Regions from separate parts of the Marivivens sp. ABH4_498 genome, predicted to be linked through region 1. Evidence: riboswitches for the same ligand, from Rfam matches in the RefSeq annotation. Region 1 holds a riboswitch; the other holds the start of a gene.

Region 1 (12,325 bases):
AATAGACATCGCGTTCCAGATAATCAGGCGCAAGCAGGCCCAGCATCAGCTGATTGAACTGCCCTTCGAACCCTGTCCACGGTTTATAGGGGTCCGCCTCGCCCACGATCCATTTCAGTTTGATCCCCGGAACGCGGCTGGCCATGTGTTCCAGACGTTCGCGGAAAATAATCTCGGACGGGCGTTTGGCGCAGTTGACGAAAACGATGTCGGGTTCTTGGCCCAGATCCCACATATACGTCGTCATCGACATGGCGGGCGTGATGCCGCTGCCTGCGGTGATGAACAGATATTTTTCGGCGGGTTTGTTCATATGGGTGAACACACCTGCGGGGCCGAACGCCTTTAGCTGCATGCCCGGTTTCAGATGATCGATCATCCAGCGGGTGCCGATGCTGTCATCCTGCGCCTTGGCCGTGATCGAAATCGACCGAGGCCGCGAAGGCGACGATGAAATCGTGTAGGTCCGATGGACGGTGCCTGTTGGCGCAGGAATTTCCAGCGTCAGAAATTGACCCGGTAGGAAATCAAACATCGCGCCCGTTGGGGACCGAAACGTAAAGGTTGCGGTATGTGGCACCTCTGGAATGACGGATACACATTCTAACGGCTCTGCATCGGTCCAAATCGCACGCGGGGGGATGGGTAGGTCTTTCATCGCTTACTCCGCCGCGATTTTTAGTTCGGTGCCGCCCGCCATCTGGGCGCAGTACCAATCGACAAACTGAATGACGCCGGATTCCTGAATGGCGGAATACGGGCCAGGGACGAATGCGGGCGAATTGATGCCGGCTTGGTTGTTTTCAACCACTTCGCGGTCTTCGTCGTTGGTATGCATCCAGACCTCGGTCAAGCGGTTCAGGTCGTAATCCACGCCTTCGACTGCGTCTTTGTGCACCAGCCATTTCGTGGTGACCTGCGTTTCCGTCGGGCTGATGGGGGTCACGCGGAAAACGATCGAATGATCAGGCAGGAAATGGTTCCACGTGGTTGGGTAATGGAATTGCAGCAAAGGACCCGCATCATCAACGCCGATGTTTCCCAGTTTCCGCGTCACGGCGAATTCGCCGTCCATGGTATAGCTTTTGGTGCCCAGATTCAGCGGCACGCGGGCCAAACGGTACTGACCGCCCTGCGCGATATGAAACTGCGACTTGATGCCTGCATTTTCCAGTCGGTCGAAATGGTTTTGCAGGCGTTCGGGGACCGATCCGTCCTCTTCTACGCCAGTGATTGACGGGTCTTCGGGGTAGGTGCGGCACAGCGAAGGGTGGTTGCCCGCGCAGTGGTAACATTCGCGGTTATTTTCCCAGACCAGTTTCCAGTTGCCGTTTTCAATGATCGACGATTCAAACGCGACCTTGGCATTTGCCAAATCGTGGTGTTCCAGATAGGGGCGCGCCAGTTCGGCAAAGGTGTCGAAATCGGGTGCCTCTTCGGCCAGACAAATGTAGACCAATCCCGCCAGTTCGCGGCAGTGAACGGTTTTCAACCCGTGTTTCGACGCATCGAAATCAGCACCCATATCTTTGGCCCACAACAGGCGACCATCCAATTCATAGGTCCATTGGTGATACGGGCACACCAATTTCGGGGACGTTCCTTTGGCCTTTGAGCACAAAACCGACCCGCGGTGACGACACGAATTGTGGAACGCGCGAATTTCGCCGTCTGTGCCGCGAACAACTATGACGCGATAGTCGCCGACCTGATGGGTAATGTAATTTCCCGCCTTTGGTAATTCACAGGCAGGCGCAACAAACAGCCACTGACGATAGAATATCGTCTGTAGATCAGCCTGAAAAATCGATGCGTCCGTATATGCCGCACGAGGCAGCGCATGCCCTGGAACCCGTTCGGCCAACATCTGGGACACTTGCAGCGTCATTGTCGTTCTCCTGCCGCAAATCACGGCGATAAAAATGGGTGGGACGACAAACAGGCCACGGGGCGCGCGAAAATTGCGCGCCTGATCCGCGTCTGCACCGCCGCCCGCGGTTGACGTTTCAGCAAGGCTGGTTTCCGGACTTCTAGTTGGGCAAAACCCTAGCGCGACACCTTCCCGGCTCCTCCCCAGTGGTATGTCGCCGCGCCTAAACCTAGTTACCGTTGCGGGGGCAGCGCCGGTATTGCACCGGCTTCCCAATTCTCGGACCCGTGGGCCCGCACCTTACCCCTATACGATAGCAGCCTAATCCCTATGCAATTGGCCCGAAAACGACCTGAACGGTGCAAAATCGGCACGGAAAAATTTTACCCACAGGCGATTGTGGAAAACTAAATATTGACGAAAGGTGAACAAAAATATCTAGATGATGTTGCTAAGGTTCCTGTGATTCATCACGGGCTAAGAGGGAAGCCAGTGTAATTCTGGCACTGCCCCCGCAACTGTTAGCGGCAAGCATAGCTGAATCGCCACTGGGTCACCCCGGGAAGGCCAGCCAAGCGTCAAAGCCGCAAGTCAGGAGACCTGCCGAAGCACCATAGTACGACCACAGACGGAGGGTCTGGGAGCGCATATAGGTGGCATATTTTCGCCTGCTCCACGTCCCTGCGTCGCTTTAAAAAACCAACTGGGGAACCGAGCAATGACAATCACAGTATATTCCAAACCAGCCTGCGTTCAGTGCACCGCAACGACTCGCGCTTTAGCAGCCAAAGGCCTGGATTACCAAGTCATCGACCTGACCGAAGACGACGACGCACATTCGCGCGTGACCGAAATGGGCTACCGTCAGGTACCGGTTGTTGTCGCTGGCGAAGATCACTGGTCCGGTTTCCGCCCTGACCTGATTGGCCGTCTGGCCTAATCACACAATGATCGGCATCGTCTACTTTTCGTCCCGTTCTGGGAACACACAAAGGTTTATCGATGCCTTGGGTCTGCCAGCCCAGCGTATTCCGATTGATGCGAATACAGATCAACCAAAGATTGCCGCGCCCTATGTCCTGATTTGTCCCACCTATGCGGACGGAAACGGCAACGGCGCGGTTCCCAAACAAGTTATCCGTTTCCTAAACGATCCTGCCCGCCGCAGTTTCATTCGCGGTGTGATCGGCACAGGAAACAGAAATTTCGGCCCGACCTATGGGATGGCCAGCGATGTTATCGCGAAAAAATGCAACGTGCCGCTGCTGTATAAATTCGAACTGGCGGGCACCGAAACAGACATCAACCGCGTCCGCGCGGGACTGGAAAAGTTTGAGGGGATGACATGCTCGATCACGGCATGAAAGACGGCGAAACACTGGACTATCACGCGCTGAACGCGATGCTGAACCTGTACGACGAAAACGGCCACATCCGTTTCGACGCAGACCGCATGGCCGCCCGCCAGTATTTCCTACAGCACGTAAACCAGAACACCGTGTTCTTTCATTCGCTGGACGAAAAACTGCGTTATCTGGTCGAAGAAGGCTACTATGAGGCCGACGTTCTGGCCCAGTACCCTCGCGAATTCCTGACCCAGATGTGGGATGCGGCCTATGCTGCGAAATTCCGTTTCCCGACATTTTTGGGCGCGTTCAAATATTACACGTCCTACACGCTGAAAACCCGTGACGGTCAGCGCTATCTGGAACGTTTCGAAGACCGAGTTGTTATGGTGTCGCTGGCGCTGGCACGCGGCAATCAGGAACACGCGATGGCGTTCATGCGCGAAATCATCGCCGGCCGTTTCCAGCCTGCCACCCCGACGTTCCTGAACGCAGGCAAGAAAAGCCGCGGCGAGCTGATTTCCTGTTTCCTTCTACGTCTAGAAGACAACATGGAATCCATCGGTCGCGGCATCAATTCGGCCCTGCAGCTGTCCAAACGCGGCGGCGGCGTGGCGTTGATGCTAACCAACATCCGCGAACACGGCGCGCCGATCAAAGGCATCGAAAACCAGTCCTCGGGCGTCATCCCTGTGATGAAACTGCTAGAGGATTCGTTCTCTTACGCGAACCAGCTGGGCGCGCGTCAGGGCGCGGGCGCGGTTTACCTGAACGCGCACCACCCAGATATTTTGCGTTTCTTGGATACCAAACGCGAAAACGCCGACGAAAAAATCCGCATCAAAACCCTGTCGCTGGGCGTTGTGATCCCTGACATCACGTTCGAATTGGCGAAAAAGAACGAAGACATGTACCTGTTTTCGCCCCATGACATCGAAAAGGTCTATGGCGTGCCTTTCTCGGAAATCTCGGTCACTGAAAAATATGACGAGATGGTCGACGACAAACGCATCCGCAAGAAAAAGATCAACGCGCGCGAATTCTTCCAGACCCTGGCGGAAATCCAGTTCGAATCCGGTTACCCTTACATCATGTTCGAAGACACCGTGAACAAAGCGAACCCAATCGACGGCCGCATCACCATGTCGAACCTGTGTTCGGAAATCCTGCAGGTGAACGAGGCGTCGAAATTCAACGACGACCTATCCTATGATCACCTAGGCACCGACATTTCGTGTAACCTTGGGTCGCTGAACATCGCGAAAACCATGGACAGCCCAGATTTCGGCGCAACCGTTGAAACCGCCGTCCGTGCGCTGACCGCCGTATCGGAAATGTCCGCCATCGACAGCGTGCCATCCATCCGCCGCGGCAACGACGAAGCCCACGCTATCGGCCTAGGCCAGATGAACCTGCACGGGTTCCTTGCCCGCGAACGCATTCATTATGGCAGCACCGAAGGCGTGGATTTCACCAGCGTCTATTTCGCGGCTATCGCCTATCACGCGATCCGCGCATCCAATCAAATCTCCATCGAAAAAGGCGAAACATTCGCTGGTTTCGAAAAATCAACATATGCGACAGGTGAATTTTTCGACAAATACACCGACCGTGATTGGTTGCCTGAAACCGAAGAAATTCAGGCGCTGTTCGACCGTATGAACGTCACCCTGCCGACCCGCGATGATTGGGCTGCGCTGAAAAAATCGGTGATGGAACACGGGCTGTATAACCGCAACCTGCAGGCCGTTCCGCCAACGGGTTCGATCAGCTACATCAACAATTCGACCTCTTCGATCCACCCGATCGTGTCCAAGGTTGAAATCCGCAAAGAGGGCAAAATCGGCCGCGTGTATTATCCAGCCGCGTTCATGTCGAACGATAATCTGGAATACTATCGCGATGCCTATGAAATCGGCCCCGAAGCGTTGATCGACACCTATGCCGCCGCCACAGAACACGTGGATCAGGGCCTATCCCTGACGCTGTTTTTCCCAGCCGAGGCAACGACCCGCGACATCAACCGCGCGCAGATCTACGCGTGGAAAAAAGGCATCAAAACCATCTACTACGTGCGCCTGCGCCAGTCGTCCCTAGAAGGGACCGAGGTTCAGGGCTGCGTTTCTTGTACTTTGTGAGGATGATATGAAAGACCTGACCACATCCATCCCCCGCGCCATCAACTGGAACCGCCTTCAGGACGAAAAAGACCTAGAGGTATGGAACCGCCTGACCGTCAATTTCTGGCTGCCTGAAAAGGTACCTTTGTCGAACGACATTCCCAGCTGGGGCACCCTGCGCCCAGAGGAACGTGAACTGACGATCCGCGTATTCACCGGCCTGACCCTGCTGGACACCATCCAGAACGCCGTTGGCGCGCCCGCCATGTTGCCCGATTCCCAGACTCCGCACGAAGAGGCGGTTCTGACCAACATCGCGTTCATGGAGGCCGTCCACGCGCGGTCCTATTCGTCGATCTTTTCGACCCTATGTTCCACGAAAGAGGTCGACGAGGCATTCCGCTGGTCCGAAGAAAACCCGCATCTTCAGGCCAAGGCACGTTTGGTTTTGCAGGAATACAATACGGACGCGGACCCGCTGAAACGCAAAATCGCCAGCGTTTTTCTGGAAAGTTTCCTGTTCTATTCGGGGTTCTATCTGCCGATGTACTGGTCCAGCCGCGCAAAGCTGACCAACACCGCAGATCTGATCCGTCTGATCATCCGCGACGAAGCCGTCCACGGCTATTACATCGGTTACAAATTCCAGCGCGCGCTGGAAACCGCGACCGAAGAACGCCGCCAAGAGCTAAAGGATTTCGCCTTTGCGCTGATGTTCGATCTGTACGAGATTGAATCGAAATATGCAGAGGAACTCTATGACGACATCGGCCTGACCGAAGACGTCAAAGCGTTCCTGCATTATAACGCGAACAAAGCCCTGCAAAACCTAGGGTTCGAGGCGCTGTTCCCACCCGCCGCCTGCGAGGTAAACCCCGCAATTCTGGCAGCCCTGTCAACCGACAGCGAAAACCACGATTTCTTTTCGGGGTCTGGGTCGTCCTATGTCATCGGCAAAGCCGTTGCGACCGAAGACGAAGATTGGGATTTCTAAAAATCCCCGCGCTGATCCTGATTATTTGGTCAGGATCAGCTTTCCCGCGCGCGTGATGCGCAGCGTATAAACCTGCCCATTCAGAACAATATTTGCGGTCTGCCCGCCCTTTGTCAGGGTGACGGCTTCGTGACACGGTATTTGTACGGTCATTTGATCGTGGTTCGACATGTCCATGTTCGCGGCTTTTCAGGTTGAGGCGGAATTGCAGCCCGCCAATTGTTGACTATTTTTGTAAGATACACTTTTTCGTCAGCCCTACAACCCAAATTGACGCCCCCAAAACAGCACAACCCGCTGAAATCAAAGATTTCAACGTGTTGTTGATTGTTTTTGTCGGGATAATGGGTGGGCGCTTATCGTTTTTTGACGAACTCGGTTAGAATCACGATGCGCTGACCTTCGACACGGCCTTCGATTTGGGTGGGGACGTCAGGCACCACACTGATGCGATGCACGGCAGTGCCCCGTTTCGCCGTGAACCCGCCGCCTTTGACGGGCAGGTCTTTGATCAGAACGACGGTATCGCCGGACGACAATGGCGCGCCGTTGGAATCGAAATGAATCTGTTTTTCCACGTTATCGGCCCACGCGCGGGTTTCGTCGTCCAGATACAGCTGATCCGCCAGATCACGCGCCCATGGTTCGTCGCTCAGTTTATCCAACATGCGTGCGGCGACCACCTGCACGGCTGGCTCTTCGCTCCACATGGCCGAAGCAAGGCAACGCCAGTGGTTCGCGTCAGGCGTGCTGTTGATCTGATCGGCACAGGTCTCGCAAATCTGGATCACCGCACCCGATGGGCCGCCCGACACAGGAAATTCGTTCAGCGGGGCATCGGCAGAGCACAAAGCGCAGGTCATAAGGCAGATTCCTATCAATTGGTTGCCCGTGCCTTACGCCCCTGTTCGTCAGATTGCGAGTGAAAAGGGCCAGCTGCGACAGCTGGCCCCTATTCGTTTATTCGCCGTATGGCACCCAGATATTTTTCACCTGAGACGCACGCGATAGGAACTGTTTCCCCTGCCCGTCTGGCCCCGCGAAATCGCGAACGCCCGCAACTTCGGTCCATGTTTGTTTCAGGTTTCCGGTGCTAGCAGCCTCAACCATCGCGCAACCATCGGTGCTGCCGAAATACCAAACAGCGTCGACATTATCGTGCTGTGCCAGTGTTTTCGCCAGATCGTCGCGCGGACCCGTAATAATGTTTACGACGCCCGCAGGCACGTCCGAGGTTTCCAGCACCTGATACAAATCCGTCGCCGCCAATGGATGCGATTGCGACGCCACAGCCACCACCGCATTGCCCAAGGCGATCGCTGGCAAAATCAGCGACATCAGCCCCAGCAGCGGCGCAGCGTCAGGGGCCACCGCGCCAACAACGCCCAGCGGTTCGTTCATCGCGATCGTCACCATGCGGCCCGTAGTCGAATGCACTTGGCCGTCGAATTTATCGGCCTGCGCCGCGTACCAGAAACAGCGGCGGATAGTCGTTTCCACCTCTGCCTTTGCGGCGGCTTTGGATTGGCCCAAGGCGATCAGGCGGGATTCGAATTCGGCCGCGCGGGCGGATAGGTTTTCGCCAATGTAATACAGAACCTGCGCGCGGTTATGGCCTGTTGCTTTGCCCCAACCGCTGGCTTTGGTCGCAGCTTCGACCGCGTTGCGGATATCTTTGCGGCTGCCCAATGGCGCCAGACCAACAGGACCTTTGGGACCGTTTACCGCGTAGGAATACCCGCTGTCCGGACGCGCCTGTTTGCCGCCGACGTACAGTTTCGCCGTGCGGTCGATGTCATCGCTGACGCCCACCCCAACGGCGGCCTGCGGGGCTGCGGGGGTCGGCTCTGCCTTGCCCTGTTTTGCCAATGGCGTTTTCAGATAGGCCAACATGCCTTCGCGGCCACCTTCGCGGCCATAACCGCTTTCGCGATATCCGCCGAACCCTGCGGCGGCATCGAACAGGTTGGTCGCATTGATCCAGACAACGCCCGCTTTGACCTTGGCCGCGGTGTCCAGACACAGGTTGATGTTTTCCGACCAGACCGAAGCCGCCAGCCCATAGCGCGAATTATTCGCCAATGCCAAAGCGTCATCTACCGTGCGGAATGTGGTCATCGTGACAACAGGGCCAAAGATTTCCTCGCTCCACAATGAGGACGCAGGATCAACGCCTGTGATCAGTGTCGGGGCATAGAAACACCCGTTCGGCGCGGTGGCCTGATGCACATCAACGCCCGTTGCGCGGCCCTGTTCGACCAATTGCGCGATGCGGTCACGCTGAACAGGGTCAACGATGGCGCCCATATCCGTGTTTTTGTCCAGCGGATCACCGACCCGCAGTTTCGCCATCCGCGTTTTCAGCAGCGATTCAAATTTCGGCGCCACAGATTCAGCCACCAGAATACGCGACCCCGCGCAGCAGACTTGGCCCTGATTGAACCAGATCGCATCAACCACGCCTTCGACGGCGGCATCCAGATCAGCGTCAGCAAACACGATGAACGGGGACTTCCCGCCCAATTCCAGCGTCAGACCTTTGCCCGAACCTGCGGTTTGTTCGCGGATGATGCGGCCTACCTCGGTCGATCCGGTAAAGGCGACTTTGTCCACGCCGTCATGACCCGCAATCGCCGCGCCCGTTGCGCCGTCGCCTGTGACGATATTCAACACGCCTTTGGGCAATCCGCATTCCGCCGCGATCTGCGCAAAGGCCAGCGCGGTCAGCGGGGTATATTCCGCAGGTTTCAGAACAACGGTGTTACCCGCCGCAAGCGCTGGCGCGATTTTCCATGCCAGCATCAACAGCGGGAAATTCCACGGGATCACCTGACCGCACACGCCCACAGGTTCGGCATTGGGGAATTCATCCGCCAGAATTTCGGCCCAGCCCGCGTGGTGATAGAAATGCCGCGCGACCAGTGGGATGTCGATGTCGCGGGTTTCGCGGATCGGTTTGCCGTTGTCGATGGTTTCCAGCACCGCCAAAAAACGCGCGTGTTGCTGCACGTGACGCGCCATTGCGTATAGATATTTCGCGCGTTCATGCCCCGACAATTTCGCCCATTTCGGCTGTGCCTTGCGGGCGGCGGCAACAGCTGCGTCAACATCTGCTGCGGTGCCTTGGGTCACGCGCGCGATTTTCGCGCCTGTTGCTGGGTTCGACACATCAAACGTTTGTCCCACGGCGGTAAACGCGCCATCGATGAAATGGCCGAAACCGTCCTGATGATCCGCCAGCCATTGATCAACGATCTTTGTATCCTCTGGTGCCACGCCGTAATCCATTGCATCCATTAGTGAAATAATATCCGTCATAGCCCTGCCCCTTACGCGATTGCGTGGCGGTTGGCGGCCGAATACCGGCCCGTTACATAGTGTTCGATCTGGCGTTCAATATCGCCCAGCATGGACGACGCCCCGAAACGGAACAGATCAGGGTTCAGCCAATCGCGGCCCATTTCCTCTTTCATCAGGATTTGCCAGGCGATGGACTCTTTCGCGGATTTGATGCCGCCAGCGGGTTTGAACCCGATTTTGAACCCCGTTTCCGCGCCATAGTCGCGCAGCGCACGCACCATGGTCAGCGACACAGGCAAGGTGGCGTTCACGCCTTCTTTGCCCGTCGATGTTTTGATGAAATCGGCACCTGCCTGCATGGCGACCATCGATGCTGCATAAACGTTTCGCAGCGTGCGCAATTCGCCCGTGGCAAGGATCGCCTTTAGGTGCGCATCACCGCAGGCTTCGCGCATCATCGCGATTTCATCGTATAGCGCGGACCAGTTTTCTTTCAGCACGTGTTCGCGGGTGATGACGATGTCAATTTCATGCGCGCCTTCGGCCACGGCATATTTGATTTCTTCGATCCGCAGGGGCAGAGGCGTCAGGCCAGCAGGAAACCCCGTCGCAACCGATGCCACGGGAATATCAGTGCCTTCTAACGCCTGAACCGCGTGGCCAACCATCGTGGGATAGACACAGACCGCGCCGGTGGTCAGGCGCACGTCGTCCAACCCCAGCGCGGATTTTAAATGCGGGGCCAGAGGCTGAGCCGCTTTGGCGCACAAACGTTGAACCCGTTCTTTGGTGTCGTCACCCGCCAGCGTTGTCAGGTCGATCATTTTGATCGCGTTAACCAGCCACGCCGCCTGATGCGCCTTTTTCACCGAACGGCGCGTGCCCAAAGTCGCTGCGCGGCGTTCAGCGGCGGACAGGTTTACCGCGTGGCCTTCGAACATCGTGGGGTCCAGAGGGCACCCCGCGTTGCGTGGAAATCCATTAGTTGTCATCTTCATGCTCCAACACATAGGCCGCGATGCCCGCATCCGTGATCAGAGTTTTGACCACCCCTGCGCGCAACGCTGCCAGTACGATTTTCTGTTTTTCTGTTCCCGACGCCACGGCGATGGCCCGTTCGGCCCCGCGTAGGTCGTCAAATTCCAATCCGATGGTGCGGGCGTCCAGAGCGTGATCCACGACCTGCCCCTGCGCATCCACAAACCGGCCCAAAATGTCCCCAACAGCACCTGCCGCAACCAGTGCTGCATGTTCATCAGGTTCGATATTTCCAGACTCTAATAAGGCCGATCCGACCAAAGCGCCCATCGAAAACATCAGACAATCCGCCGACCGCGCCCGTTCGATCACGTTGCGCACAATGCGGTCCTGTTCCAACACTTGGCGCGTTTCAGCAGCACCGACGATCGCGGGGACAGGCAGCGGTACAAACTGCCCAGCGCCTTTTTCGGCGATGGTCGACGCCACATCGTTGTGGTGTTTTTCTTGGGGAATGGGCGGGACGGTGCCGTTGATCTGGACGACCTCGACCCCGTTGGCCCAACCCGACGGGACCGCCTGCGCCACGGCCCCCATCGTGCGGCCCCATGATACACCCAGACGCGCGGGCGTCAGTGTCGCGATATATTGACCCGCCGCAGGTGCGACGCCCGTTTCATCCGCGCAGATCACCACGTCTGACAAACCAAAACGCTGCTGCAGCGCGTATTCCAGGTCGGGCATGCGGCCAGATTTCGGGACAATGCGGATTTGCACGATCCCTGTGTCCCGCGCCTCGGCCAATAGGCGGCTGACTTGCCAACGGTTCAGGCCCGTGGCGCGTGCGATTTCGGTCTGGGTGGCGTCCTGCAGGAACGCCATCCGCGCGATGCGCACCATCAGTTGTTCGCGGGCAGCATCCTCGATCGGGAGTCTACTGCCGGCGCGATCCGGCTCTGCCATTGTTTGATCCAATCACAATTGTGAACAGTTTTCACAATTGTGCATTTGGGTCACATCTGTCAACAGCAGAACCGTTTTACGTCACGCGATATGCTGGATCGCGGCGAAACCTTCGAATTTCGGGTGACCACTGTGCAGCGGTTTCGAACCCGGCGCGCGTTTGTGCGCCGCGCGGAATTGTTCGCTGCGGGTCCAGGCGATGAAATGTTCTTCGGTTTCCCAAACGGTGTGGGACGCATACAGGCGAATGCCATCCTCCTCGGCGCCTTTCAGCATGTGGAATTCCACAAAGCCCTCTAGTTCTTTCAACTGGCTATCGCGGTTCAGCCAAACCTGTTCGAAATCATCAGCATTTTCGACGGGGACCTGAAACCTGTTCATGGCAAGATACATAATTTGCTCCTTTATTCACGTTGCTAAAAGGCGCGACCAAATTGGCCGCGCCCTAAAAAAATTAGAATTTGATTTCGCCGCCCAGATAGACGTTACGACCTTCGCCCGAGGTGCCGCTGGACAACCAAGGCGTATAAGTCGTGTCGAACACGTTCGTGACTTTGGTGTTCACCGAAAACGCATCGCTGACCTGATATTCCGCGAATAGATCGACCAGTTCGTAACCTTCGTTGGTTTCCGAAACCGTGGTGGAATAGGTCGACGCGTATTTGCCGCCCGACACATAGTGATACTGCCCGCCAACGGTCAGGGCGTCGTCCATCAAATGCGCGGCAACGCGCAGGCTGGCGGTTTGTTCAGG
Region 2 (12,325 bases), on a different contig from region 1:
CCCTCTGTCACTCGGGAGAAGATCCCAAAAAGCTTTTTCATGGGACCTCCCCCGATATTTCTTAGTTACCCAGAGCGTTTACAGCGTCCAGCAGGCCTTCTGGCCATGCTTCAGCGTATTCGGATTCCAGATATGCGCCCTGAACAGCGTCACGGAATGCAGCTACGTCTGGTTCGTAGATCGACATGCCTTGCTCTTCTAGGAATGCAACCAGGCTGGATTCTTTTTCCAGCTGTGCAGCGCGGCCGTAGTCAGCAGCTTCCCACGCAGCAGCGCGAACTGCTTCTTGGGTGTCTGCGTCCATGCCGTTGAACACTTCGGACGAAATCGCGATGAAGTTCCAGTCAACCAGGTGCGACGTCAGAACGATCTGGTTGGTAACTTCGTAGAATTTCGCGTCAACAACGGTTGGCAGTGGGTTGTCCTGACCGTCAACAGCGCCCGACGACAGTGCGGTGTACACTTCGGTGAATGCCATTGGGGTTGGGTTTGCGCCCAGCGCTTTGCCCAGGAACTGCCATGCGTCGGTGCCTGGCATACGCAGGTTCACGCCAGCCAGATCCGCTGGGGTCGAAACAGTCAGCTCGCCTGCGGTCTGACGCAGGTTCACCTGACGGCGGCCCAGATACATAGGAGCCAGCAGGGTTACGCCCAGCTCTTCTTCTGCTTTTGCTTTGAACGGGTCGAACAGTTCGTCGTTGAATACTGCAACCTGGTGGTCAGCGTTCTGCAGAACGTAGCCAGCGGTAAAGATCGAGAATTCTGGGAAGAATGTCGCCAGCTCTTGCGCCGAAGTGATCGCCATTTCCAGGTCGCCGGTTGCGATTGCTTCCAGCTCGGTGCCTTGTGCGAACAGGGTGCCGTTCCAGTGTGGTTCGAACGATGCGAATTCCGAAACCGCTGGGCCGAATTTCTCTACCATTGCAACTGCGCGCATGTCGGTATCCGACATAACAGCCGACAGACGCAGCTGGGTTGCGTGACCTTCAGCCAAAGCTGCGGTGCCTGCGGTTGCTGCGATGATGGATGCGGTTGCTGCTGCGACGAACGCGCGGCGTTTCATAGTATAGGGCATACTTTCTCCTCCGTGATGATGCCGGTGTTTCGATTCAGGCCGAAACATTAGCGTGATGCTGACAGAACACAGATTTCGTTCAACAGATTTTTTATCGTTATGATGTATATTTCCATTTCACCTTACTTCGGCAAAATAATCGATTTTATTTCGACGCACGCGTCACGAACCGAAAGGGTCAATTCAGCGGAACAATTGAATACTATGTTCGACACCGCCCAAGATGTGCGCGCGCAACAACGCAACGGCGGCGCTTGAATCCCGATCCAACGCGGCATCGCGCATTCGCTTGTGTTCGTCGGCTGCAACCTCGCCTCGGAACGTCAACAGACGCATTTGGTACCGCAGGTATTTGTCAAATGTGATCCCGTGCAGCGACAGCAACTCTGACGACCCACATGCGGAAATCAGCGCCTGATGGTATTCCCAGTCATATTGCTTCCAGACTTCGCGCGCTTCATCGTCGCCGGCAAGCATCTGCTTTTCCATTTGCGCCAGCCGATAGTGGGCAGAAATAATCCGTTCTTCCCAGTTCAAATCACCATTCTGTATGGATTTTTCCAACGCATTGGATTCCAGCAAAACACGCAAATCTGCGATTTCACGCAGGCCTTCGGCGGACATTGGGGTAACGATGTGGCCGCGCTGGCCCTCGGCCAAAATGAAACCTTCGGACACAAGCCGGTTTAGAATTTCCCGCAACGTCGGGACAGATGCCCCATACGTGTCTTTCAGGTTCGACAAACGGATTTTGGACTGCGCCTCGAGCTTTCCAAAGATAATATCGTGACGCATCGCCCGATATATATCGTCGCCTAGTTTGCTCATTAGTCCTCCAGCGGCCATCCCCTATTGGCCGACCGAAAGGATAGCAAAGCGAACGGGAACTGCAACATAGTTGATATAAATCGATTATATGATTACACGTCTGGTCAAACAGGGTGATCAGCGATGTTTTTTGACCAAAGCCTAGATGACAGCAAACTGACACGTGCAAGTCGCGTATCAAACCAGCTAAGAGCCGAGATTATCTCTGGCCAATTAGCCCCTGGCTCTAAGGTGAATCTGGACCATCTACGTGATATCTATAGCGTTTCGCTGTCCCCCATGCGCGAAGCGATATCGCGATTGGTGGCCGAACGGTTGGTCGAATTCGAAGATAAAAAAGGGTTCCGCATCATGCCGATTGGCATGGCGAATCTGTTGGAAATCACTCGGATGCGGGCGGATTTAGAATCGCTGGCCCTGAAACACGCGATCACGATTGGGACCCTAGATTGGGAAAGCCGCGTGCCCGCCGCGATCTACCGCCTGACCAACAGCGACAACGCGTTGTTCAGCGACAATCACGCCGCATTTCACGCCGCACTTATCCGCGGCTGCGCAATGCCAATGCTGGGCGACCTGTGTAAACTATTCGCCAATCTGCATCATCGGTACGCCAACATATTGGGTTATACAGCCGAAGGACGCGATTTGGATGCCGAACATGCCGCAATCGCCGATGCTGCAATCGCACGGGATGCGGAACTAGGCCCGATGCTTTTGTCACGCCACATTGAACGCACAGGCAATGATCTGGCGGACCTATTGGAAACGCGCAACGACAGCGCGAACGGAGGAAAAAATGTCTAAGCTTGTTTACATTATGAACGGCCCAAACCTGAACCTATTGGGCAAACGTCAACCCGAAATCTACGGGCATGACACACTGGAAGACGTTGAAAAAAACTGCAGCGCCATCGCGGCTGAAAACGGGTTTGAGGTAAAACTGCTGCAATCCAACTACGAAGGCCAAATCGTAGATTGGATTCACGAAGCCCGCGAAAACGCCGCCGCTATCATCATCAACCCAGCGGCCTTTACCCATTATTCCATCGCTATTCTGGACGCCCTGAACACATTCGAAGGCCCAGTGATCGAAGTGCACATCAGCCAAGTGCACAAACGCGAATCGTTCCGCCATCATTCCTATGTCAGCCATCGCGCAGACGCGGTTATGGCGGGCTTTGGCATCAACGGTTACAGCCTCGCGACGCGTCACGTTGCGACTTTGATCTAATAAAGGGCCATGTGTCGTAAAGACACAGTAATAAAGCCTTTACACAAATGGCTTATCGGCCATAGGTTCGCCGCGCTTCGGTCCGGGTGTTTTGCACCCGTGAAAAGGGAACGCAGTGCGGCGACCATACCCGCCAATTCTGCGACTGCCCCCGCAACTGTAGGCGGAGAGCAATGCCGGCATACACCACTGCCCCATTCGGGGTGGGAAGGTCCGGCAGCGCAAAGACCCGCAAGTCAGGAGACCTGCCGAAGCTACACCCTGTCCAAACGCGGGGCGCGTTTCGGGCTGCGGAGACTGCTTCCGCCGTGGTGCTTCTCACCGTCTGCGGGGCATTTCATTCCCTGTTGATTAATACACACGCGCGTTCGGGCGACCGAACGCATCCTTGGGGAACTGAAATGACACGCTCTGTGCTTTTGACCTCGGCCGCGATTGCGGCTTTCGCCACTTCGGGCGCACTGGCCCAAGAGGCTTATGATCTGGAACAGATCACCGTAACCGCAAACCAAAACGCCACGTCCGTTGAACAATCGGGCACAACCGTTGAAATCATCGGCCAAGATGTTTTGGCGGCTGAAGGCACCGCAAAACTGGCCGATGCCCTGCAACGCCTGCCTGGTCTGTCCTATTCGTCGAACGGCGGTTTGGGCGCATCGACCACGCTGAAAATCCGCGGCAACGGCGCAGGTTACATCGCGACCTACCTGAACGGCATCGACATGTCCGACCCTGCCAGCTCGGGCAACGGCTATGACTTTGGCAACTTGGCCGCGATGGGCATCAACCGCGTCGAAGTCCTAAAGGGATCGCAATCCGCCCGCTACGGCCAAGGCGCGATTGCAGGCGTGATCGACATGTCCACGTGGACCCCAGAGGTTGACGGCGCATCGGGTCAAATGACCGTGGAAACGGGCAGCTACAATACCAACGCGTTCGGCCTGAACATCGGCAATCGCGGCGCGGACGGCTATGTTGCCTTTGGCCTGACCCGCCTGACCACTGACGGTTTTTCGACCAAAGCGGACAACACCGAAGCCGACGGTTTCGAAAACACCCGCCTGACGCTGACCGGTGAATACCAACTGACCGATGCGGTAAACGTTGGCATGTCCCTGATCCACGACGAAAACTACGGCGAATATGACGATGCGGGCTGGCTGGGCACGGATCCTGTAGACGACGATTTCGGTGACGGCACAAAAACGGGCGGACGTCTGTTTGCGCAGTTCGACACCGGATTGGTATCGCATGAAATTTCGGTCTCTGGTTCGCGCACCGTTCGAAACGACACTGGCTATATCGCCTATTTCAACGGTGAACGCACCAAACTGGCCTATAGCGGCGCGACACCATTGGCGTATGGCGACCTTAGCTTTGGCGCGGAAAAACTGACGGAAACCAACCTGCAAAACGACAGCTACGGCGGGTCGACCAATGACGAAATGTCCAGCACGGCCGTTTTCGCAGAATTCGACATGTCGCTGGGCAATACGGTTGATGTTGTGACCACTCTGCGCCGCGACGATCCATCGAAATACGATCCGCAAAATTCGGGCCGCGTTGCCATTTCCTATCGCCCAACCGAAGACCTGATCATCCGCGCCCAAGCCGGCACAGGTTTCCGCGCGCCGTCGTTGACACAGCTTAGCGCCTATTACGCCAGCGAAGAGTTCGGCCCAGAGCAGTCGAAGAACTATGAAATCGGCGCTGAATACCGTCTGGGCGGCAACGATTTTATCCGCGCGACCGCGTTCTACATGGACATCGAAAACCAGATCGCTTGGGATTCCAGCGCGACCAACTGCGCCTACGGCGCTGGTTGTTATGTCACCCAAAGCTTTGTTTCCAAAGGTCTGGAACTGTCCGCTGCGTATGAACTGACCGATATGTTCGCCGTTTCGGCCGCATACACCTACACCGACGCCCAAGACACCAACGGCGATCAAATCGCGCGTCTGCCAAAACATGATCTGGTCGTCGGCGTTGACGCTGATCTGACCGACCGCATCTGGGGCAGCCTGAATGTCCGCCACGCGGCAGACGTGACGCCTTCGGCTTATGCTCCTGCAGGCCACAAGGTGGGTGATTTCACCGTTGTGAACATGGATGCGACCTATGCGGTCACCGACACGGTCGAAGCCTACGCACGCGTCGAAAACCTGTTCGACGAAGATTACGAAACCGCAGGTGGCTACAACACCTCGGGTCGTGCGGTCTACGTTGGTTTCCGTGCGGATTTCTAAAATCATAACCTTGGCTTCAGCCCTGACTTTGGTCGGGGCTGTCGCCCATGCCGACGCGCCCAGCCGCGTTGTGTCGATCAATTTGTGTACCGATCAGTTGGCCATGCTGATCGCGGATGCCGATCAACTGATCTCTGTTTCGAAATTGGCCGCAGACCCGCGCAGTTCGGCGATGGCGGAACAGGCTGCGGATCTGATCCCCAATTCCGCCTTGGCCGAAGAAATTTACCTATTAGACCCTGATTTGATCCTTGCCGGTACGTTTTCGTCGCGCGCGACCGTATCGATGTTGGAACGTCTGGGCATTCCTGTGGTCCTGTTCGATCCCGCCTATTCGCTGAACGATGTACGCGACCGCATGGTCCAAATGGGCGATGCGTTGCAACAGCCTGATCGCGCAGCTGCATTGGTTGCCGAATATGACGCCGCCCTTGCCGCCTATCGCGCCGAGGTGACCGAACGCCCGCGCGCCGCGCTGTATTACCAAAACGGCTATACGTCTGGCGATAGCACGCTGGCGGGCCAAATTCTGGCAACCGCTGGGTTTGATAACATCGCCGAAGACGCAGGTTACCCCTATGGCGGGTTTATGCCGCTAGAGCTGCTTGCGCTGAACAACCCCGATGCCATCATCACCGGAACGCCCTACCCCGGCGCGTCCCGTTCCGACGAAATCCTAGACCACCCCGTGGTCGATCATTTGCGCGACCGACTGCCTCAGGCCGTGTTCACCGACCGCGACTGGGTTTGTGGCACCCCCTTTGTGCTACGCGCAATCGAAGACACGGCCCAACTGCGCCGCACCATGACAGGAGCCACCGAATGAAACGGTTATTCGCAATCCTTGTGGCTTTGACCGCGCTGTTGTTTTTCGGATCACTGGTGACAGGCCCCGCCGGGTTCACCCCCATTGAATCGATCCAAGCGTTGCTAAGCAGCGACCAAAGCCCCATCACCATGGTCATGCAGGAAATCCGCCTGCCACGCGCCATTTTGGGTCTGGCGATCGGCGCGGGGCTGGGCATCGCAGGCGCAGCCATGCAGGGATATTTGCGCAACCCATTGGCAGACCCCGGCCTGATCGGTGTTTCCGCATCGGCGGCTTTGGGCGCTGTTCTGGCGATCCAGACAGGGTTCGCTGCAACATGGGCGCTGGGATTGCCAATCTCTGCCCTATCGGGCGCAGCGGCGGGCGTTATGATCGTCATGCTACTGTCAGGGCCGCAGGGATCGACCTTGACCCTGATCTTGGCAGGTATCGCGGTTTCTGCGCTTGCGGGCGCGTTGACGACGCTGGTTTTGAACCTGTCGCCGAACCCGTTTGCGGCCAATGAAATCGTGTTCTGGACGATGGGTTCGCTGGCCGACCGTTCGATGACCCACGTCTGGCTGGCCATCCCGTTCATCGCCGTGGGCGCCCTAATCATCGCCTCCACCGCGCGCGGCCTTGACGCCCTGACACTTGGCGAAGACGCCGCCGCCGCAATGGGCGTGCGCCCAGCGCGCATTCGTCTGGCGTTGATTTTGGGAACCGCCGCGATTGTTGGCGCGGGCACCGCTGTTGCGGGCTCCATCGGTTTTATCGGCCTAGTCGTTCCGCATATTCTACGCCGTTTCGTGCAATCGCGTCCGTCGGCACTACTATGGGCGTCGGCATTTGGCGGGGCCGCGATGCTGCTGGCCGCTGACATTGCCGTGCGTATTATTCTACCATCCAAAGACCTGAAATTGGGCGTGCTGACGGCCTTGGTCGGGTCGCCCCTGTTTTTGCACCTGATCTACCGCACCAAACGCCAAGGACTGTAACCGATGCTCAGCCTTTCGAACCTGACCGTTTTGCGCGGCGAATGCCCTGTCGTTGATGACGTATCCTTTGACGTCCAACCGGGCGAAGTCATCGGTCTTATCGGCCCGAACGGCGCAGGTAAAACAACCCTGATGCGCGCCATTCTGGGCCTGATCAAACACAGCGGCACGTCATCGATTTCATCCAAACCCGTGAAAGAACGCGGCAAACTGGCGGCCTTCATGCCGCAGTCCCGCGAAATCGCATGGCCTGTGCCAGTCGAAACGCTGGTCACTTTGGGCCGCCTGCCGCATCTGGGAGTAGGCGCTGCACCTTCTGCATCAGATCGCGCCGCGGTTGACGCCGCACTGGATGCCTTGGATCTGGGCGGCTATCGGGCGCGCCTATCGACCGAATTGTCTGGCGGCGAACAGGCCCGCGTTTTGCTGGCGCGGGCATTGGCGCAGGATACGCCGCTGGTGATCGCAGATGAACCCATCGCCGGACTTGATCCAGCGCACCAAATCGCAACCATGAACGCGTTTGAACATATGGCCACTCAAGGGCGATCCGTTTTGGTATCGATCCACGATCTGGGCCTTGCCGCACGGCATTGCACGCGTTTAATCGTCATGGACCGCGGCAAACTCATCGCGGACGGCGCGCCTCTTGATGTGCTCACTCCAGATTTGCTGCGCGACACGTTTGGCATTACGGCCTATCTCAGCGAAACCGCAGACGGGCTTATTTTTCTGCCACTTCGGGTCACGGCATGAACGTCGTCACTCTAGATCGCCCCTGGCTGGAATTTGCATTCGGAAACGACCAAAAAATTCTAAGTTGGGCGATCAACCGCCCTGGGTTCGTAACGGCCAATCGCATCCTATGGCGCGAAGTCCGCAATGCCGACCTGCCGCCCGACCTAGACGTCAACGATTGGATCGCCTCAGAACTGGGTCACCGCGGCGCTTTAGACGCCGTTACATTCCTGACCTCACGCAATATCACTGCCTTTGATCAGGAAATCGTCACGGTTGGCGATTGCACGGCCCATGCTGTCGTCACTGCGGGGCTATCGAACGCCGAACGCATCGGCACGCGCCGCGATTTCAGCTGCGTGAATTGGGGCACAATCAATATCGCCGTCCACAGCAATATCGGACTAGCGGACCATGCAATGGTCGAGGCCACCTCTATCATTACGCAGGCCCGCACCGCCGCCGTGATCGAAGCAGGCTTTGACCTGCCCACAGGTATCGCGACAGGCACCGGAACCGATTGTATCGCAATAGCCTGCCCCCAAGGCGACACCGCATACGCAGGACTACATACCGAAGTTGGACATGCCATCGGTGCGGCAACTTACGCGGCGATGAAACGCACAGTTACCGAATGGAAAGATTCAGTAATGAAACCGTTTCAGGGCTAACCCTTCGCCTTTCGTACATACAGTTCCATCCGGTGATGTACGATCTCGTATCCCAGTTCTTTGGCCAATTCGGCCTGTAATTTTTCGATGCGTTCCGAGCAAAATTCGACCACTTCACCCGTTTCCACATCAATCATGTGGTCGTGGTGATCCGCGTTCGCATGTTCGAAACGGGCCGAGGCACCTTCGAACTGGTGGCGATGAATGACGCCTTGTTCTTCTAATGCGGTCAGCGTTCGATAGACCGTCGATAGGGAAATACCCGGTGATGCGATTTCGGCGCGGCGGTGCAGTTCGATCGCATCAGGATGATCATCTGCAACGGACAATACGTCCAACAGCGCAGCACGTTGACGCGTGATGCGGACCCCCGCATCGCGTAGGGCATTTGTCAGCTGCAATGATCGTTCGGCCTGTGTCATAGCGTCATTTCTGCACAAATAATCAGCTTTCGACAAGATGCAGTTGCAAATCATTTGCGAAAACCTTGACAGTTGCAAATCATTCCTAAATGCATTCTAGGTAAGTTATTCTGGAGGACCGCATGGCTCCGCATCGTATTTTTGTTGCTCTGTCCGCGCTTTGCACTGCTGGCACACCTGTTTGGGCGGATGATGACCCGATCAAGGTCGTGACGACCTTCACCGTCATTGCAGACATGGCGCAAAATGTGGCCGGTGACGCGGCCGAGGTCGTTTCAATCACGAAACCCGGTGCAGAAATCCATGGATACAACCCAACACCACGTGACATTCTAAAAGCCCAAGGCGCAGACCTGATCCTGTGGAACGGCATGAATTTGGAACTGTGGTTCGAACAGTTTTTTAACAACCTGCGTGATGTTCCGGCCGCCACTGTGTCCGAAGGCATCGAACCTATTTCTATTTCGGGCGGCAATTATGACGGCAAACCCAACCCGCACGCGTGGATGGGTTTGGAGTCTGCAGAAGTCTACATCGACAATATTCGCGACGCATTGACCAACGCCGATCCCGACAACGCCGACGTTTATGCCGCCAATGCGCTGGCCTATAAATCCGAAATCGCCGCAGTCATTGCGCCCATCCGCGAAAACATTCGGGCGCTGCCCGATGACCGCCGCTGGCTGGTCACGTCCGAAGGTGCGTTTTCCTATCTTGCGCGCGATTATGCCCTGAAAGAGCTGTATCTGTGGCCCATCAACGCCGATGCCCAAGGCACGCCGCAACAGGTGCGCACTGTGATTGATGCGGTACGGGAAAATGACATCACAGCGGTATTTTCTGAATCCACAGTATCGCCCCGCCCCGCACAACAGATCGCGCGTGAAACAGACGCGGAATATGCAGGCGTGCTCTACGTTGATAGCCTTAGCGCAAATGACGGGCCTGTTCCGACCTATCTGGATCTTTTGCGCGTCACCTCTGAAACCATTCTGAACGGCCTGACCCAATGACCACCGGCATTCGCGCAACCGACCTGACCGTCACCTATCGCAACGGACATACAGCGCTGCGCAACGCCACATTTGATATTCCACGCGGAACGATCACCGCGCTGGTCGGCATCAACGGCGCCGGAAAATCGACTCTGTTCAAGGCGTTGATGGGATTTGTCCCCGTCGCCAAAGGCGAAGTAACCATTCTGGACGAACCCGTCGCAGATGCCATCAAACACCAAAAAATCGCCTACGTCCCCCAAGCAGAAGAAGTCGATTGGTCCTTTCCGGTGTTGGTCCGCGATGTGGTTTTGATGGGCCGCTACGGTCATATGGGTTTCTTTCGTCGCCCTCGGGCTACAGACCACGCTGCGGTCGCATCAGCTTTGGCGCGGGTGAATATGTCCGACTTTGCCGACCGCCAAATCGGTGAACTGTCAGGCGGGCAAAAGAAACGGGTCTTCCTTGCGCGCGCCTTGGCCCAAGACGCGCAAGTGATCCTACTGGACGAACCTTTCACTGGCGTTGATGTCAAAACCGAAGACCAGATTATCGCCCTGCTGCGCGATCTGCGTGACGAAGGCCGCGTCATGCTGGTCGCGACGCATAACCTTGGGTCCGTTCCGGAATTCTGCGACCGCGTCGTATTGGTCAAAGGCACCGTTCTGGCCCATGGCCTAACAACAGAAGTCTTTACGCCGCAGAACCTGAAACAGGCCTTTGGCGGGGTGTTGCGTCATTTCATGCTAGAAGGCGACCGCCTGCATGACGACGAAGATCCACGCAAATTAGAAGTCATCACCGACGACGAACGCGCATTGGTGTTTTACGACGACCGCCACCACACAGCCGAGGATGCGAAATGAGCATTCTGCTAGAGCCATTCGCCTACGGCTATATGACAAATGCAATATGGGTATCTGCCTTAGTCGGTGCAGTTTGTGCATTTTTGTCTGCTTATTTGATGCTCAAGGGATGGTCGCTGATTGGTGACGCATTGTCCCATTCCATCGTTCCGGGTGTCGCTGGGGCCTATATGTTGGGCTTGCCGTTTGCATTTGGTGCGTTTTTGTCAGGCGGGCTCGCGGCACTTGCTATGTTGTTCCTACGGTCCCGTTCAGGATTGAAAGAGGACGCCGTGATCGGCCTGATCTTTACCTCTTTTTTCGGGCTGGGGTTGTTCATGGTGTCGCTGAACCCGATGTCCGTTTCGATCCAGACCATCACGATGGGCAACATCCTAGCGATTTCGCCGTCTGACACGCTGCAATTGGCGATCATCGGCGGGGTGTCGATGATCATCCTGTTGGCGAAATGGCGCGATTTGCTGGCCGTCTTTTTTGACGAAGCCCACGCCCGCACCATCGGACTGAACCCGACCGCCCTGCGCGTTCTGTTTTTCACCCTTTTGTCCGCCTGCACCGTCGCCGCGATGCAGACCGTTGGGGCATTTTTGGTGATCGCACTGGTCGTCACGCCAGGGGCAACCGCCTATTTGCTGACTGACCGGTTCCCAAAACTGATCATTTTGGCGGTGACAATCGGGACGGTCACGTCTGCCTTTGGGGCCTACATCAGTTATTTTCTGGACGGCGCAACGGGCGGCATCATTGTCTGCCTGCAAACCGCGCTATTCCTGTTGGCGTTCGTTTTTGCCCCAACACACGGCACTCTGGCGGCCCGCCGCCGTGCCCGCGCAGCACTAGAGGCAGACTAATGGAAATGGCGCTTCTTCCGTTTCAGTTTCCGTTTATGCAGAACGCGTTTCTGGTGATGCTGCTGATCGCACCTGCGGCCGCGCTGATGTCGTGTTTTCTGGTGCTAAAGGGATGGTCGCTGATGGGCGACGCGGTCAGTCACGCCGTACTGCCGGGTGTGGTCGTCGCCTATATCATCGGTATCCCGCTGATAATCGGCGCGTTTCTGGCCGGACTGTTTTGCGCATTGGCCACTGGTTTCATCAAAGACCACAGCCGCGTCAAACAAGACACGGTTATGGGCGTCATATTTTCGGGCATGTTTGGACTGGGCATCGTGATTTACACCCAGATTTCATCTGATGTGCATTTGGACCATATCCTATTTGGAAATATGCTGGGCGTTGCCGCGAACGACCTATGGACCGCAGGGATCATCAGCGGCGGTGTCGCCCTAATCCTGACCGCAAAATGGCGCGACATCCTTGCCCATGCCTTTGACCCTGTTCAGGCGCGCATGGTCGGCTTGCGCGTCGATGTCATCCATTATGGGCTGTTGGCAATCCTATCGGCGACGATCGTTGCAATGCTATCGTCTGTCGGGATCATCCTG

What was found. Region 1 has a riboswitch for cobalamin ahead of nrdH (glutaredoxin-like protein NrdH). Riboswitches for the same ligand answer to the same signal wherever they lie in the genome.
Region 2: linked by a shared signal. The riboswitch ahead of ACXAGA_RS03810 (TonB-dependent receptor plug domain-containing protein) and the one ahead of nrdH (glutaredoxin-like protein NrdH) in region 1 are both predicted to bind cobalamin.

Annotation. Positions count from the first base shown of each region.
Region 1 is NZ_JBSWXL010000011.1:28,593-40,917, reverse strand. Features, by position in the region: gene ACXAGA_RS16190 (FAD-binding oxidoreductase) at 1-658, opposite strand, end outside; gene ACXAGA_RS16185 (aromatic ring-hydroxylating oxygenase subunit alpha) at 662-1,888, opposite strand; cobalamin riboswitch at 1,997-2,188, opposite strand; cobalamin riboswitch at 2,308-2,492, shown strand; gene nrdH (glutaredoxin-like protein NrdH) at 2,589-2,810, shown strand; gene nrdI (class Ib ribonucleoside-diphosphate reductase assembly flavoprotein NrdI) at 2,818-3,234, shown strand; gene nrdE (class 1b ribonucleoside-diphosphate reductase subunit alpha) at 3,216-5,354, shown strand; gene nrdF (class 1b ribonucleoside-diphosphate reductase subunit beta) at 5,362-6,330, shown strand; gene hemP (hemin uptake protein HemP) at 6,352-6,483, opposite strand; gene ACXAGA_RS16155 (PhnA domain-containing protein) at 6,687-7,193, opposite strand; gene ACXAGA_RS16150 (aldehyde dehydrogenase family protein) at 7,291-9,648, opposite strand; gene deoC (deoxyribose-phosphate aldolase) at 9,660-10,622, opposite strand; gene ACXAGA_RS16140 (sugar-binding transcriptional regulator) at 10,612-11,571, opposite strand; gene hmuQ (heme-degrading protein HmuQ) at 11,653-11,964, opposite strand; gene ACXAGA_RS16130 (TonB-dependent receptor domain-containing protein) at 12,026-12,325, opposite strand, start outside.
Region 2 is NZ_JBSWXL010000001.1:737,317-749,641, forward strand. Features, by position in the region: gene dctP (TRAP transporter substrate-binding protein DctP) at 62-1,075, opposite strand; gene ACXAGA_RS03795 (GntR family transcriptional regulator) at 1,259-1,903, opposite strand; gene ACXAGA_RS03800 (GntR family transcriptional regulator) at 2,027-2,710, shown strand; gene aroQ (type II 3-dehydroquinate dehydratase) at 2,703-3,137, shown strand; cobalamin riboswitch at 3,199-3,404, shown strand; gene ACXAGA_RS03810 (TonB-dependent receptor plug domain-containing protein) at 3,539-5,383, shown strand; gene ACXAGA_RS03815 (ABC transporter substrate-binding protein) at 5,394-6,209, shown strand; gene ACXAGA_RS03820 (FecCD family ABC transporter permease) at 6,206-7,189, shown strand; gene ACXAGA_RS03825 (ABC transporter ATP-binding protein) at 7,193-7,945, shown strand; gene ACXAGA_RS03830 (adenosylcobinamide amidohydrolase) at 7,942-8,598, shown strand; gene ACXAGA_RS03835 (Fur family transcriptional regulator) at 8,595-9,020, opposite strand; gene ACXAGA_RS03840 (metal ABC transporter substrate-binding protein) at 9,143-10,033, shown strand; gene ACXAGA_RS03845 (manganese/iron ABC transporter ATP-binding protein) at 10,030-10,881, shown strand; gene ACXAGA_RS03850 (metal ABC transporter permease) at 10,878-11,732, shown strand; gene ACXAGA_RS03855 (metal ABC transporter permease) at 11,732-12,325, shown strand, end outside.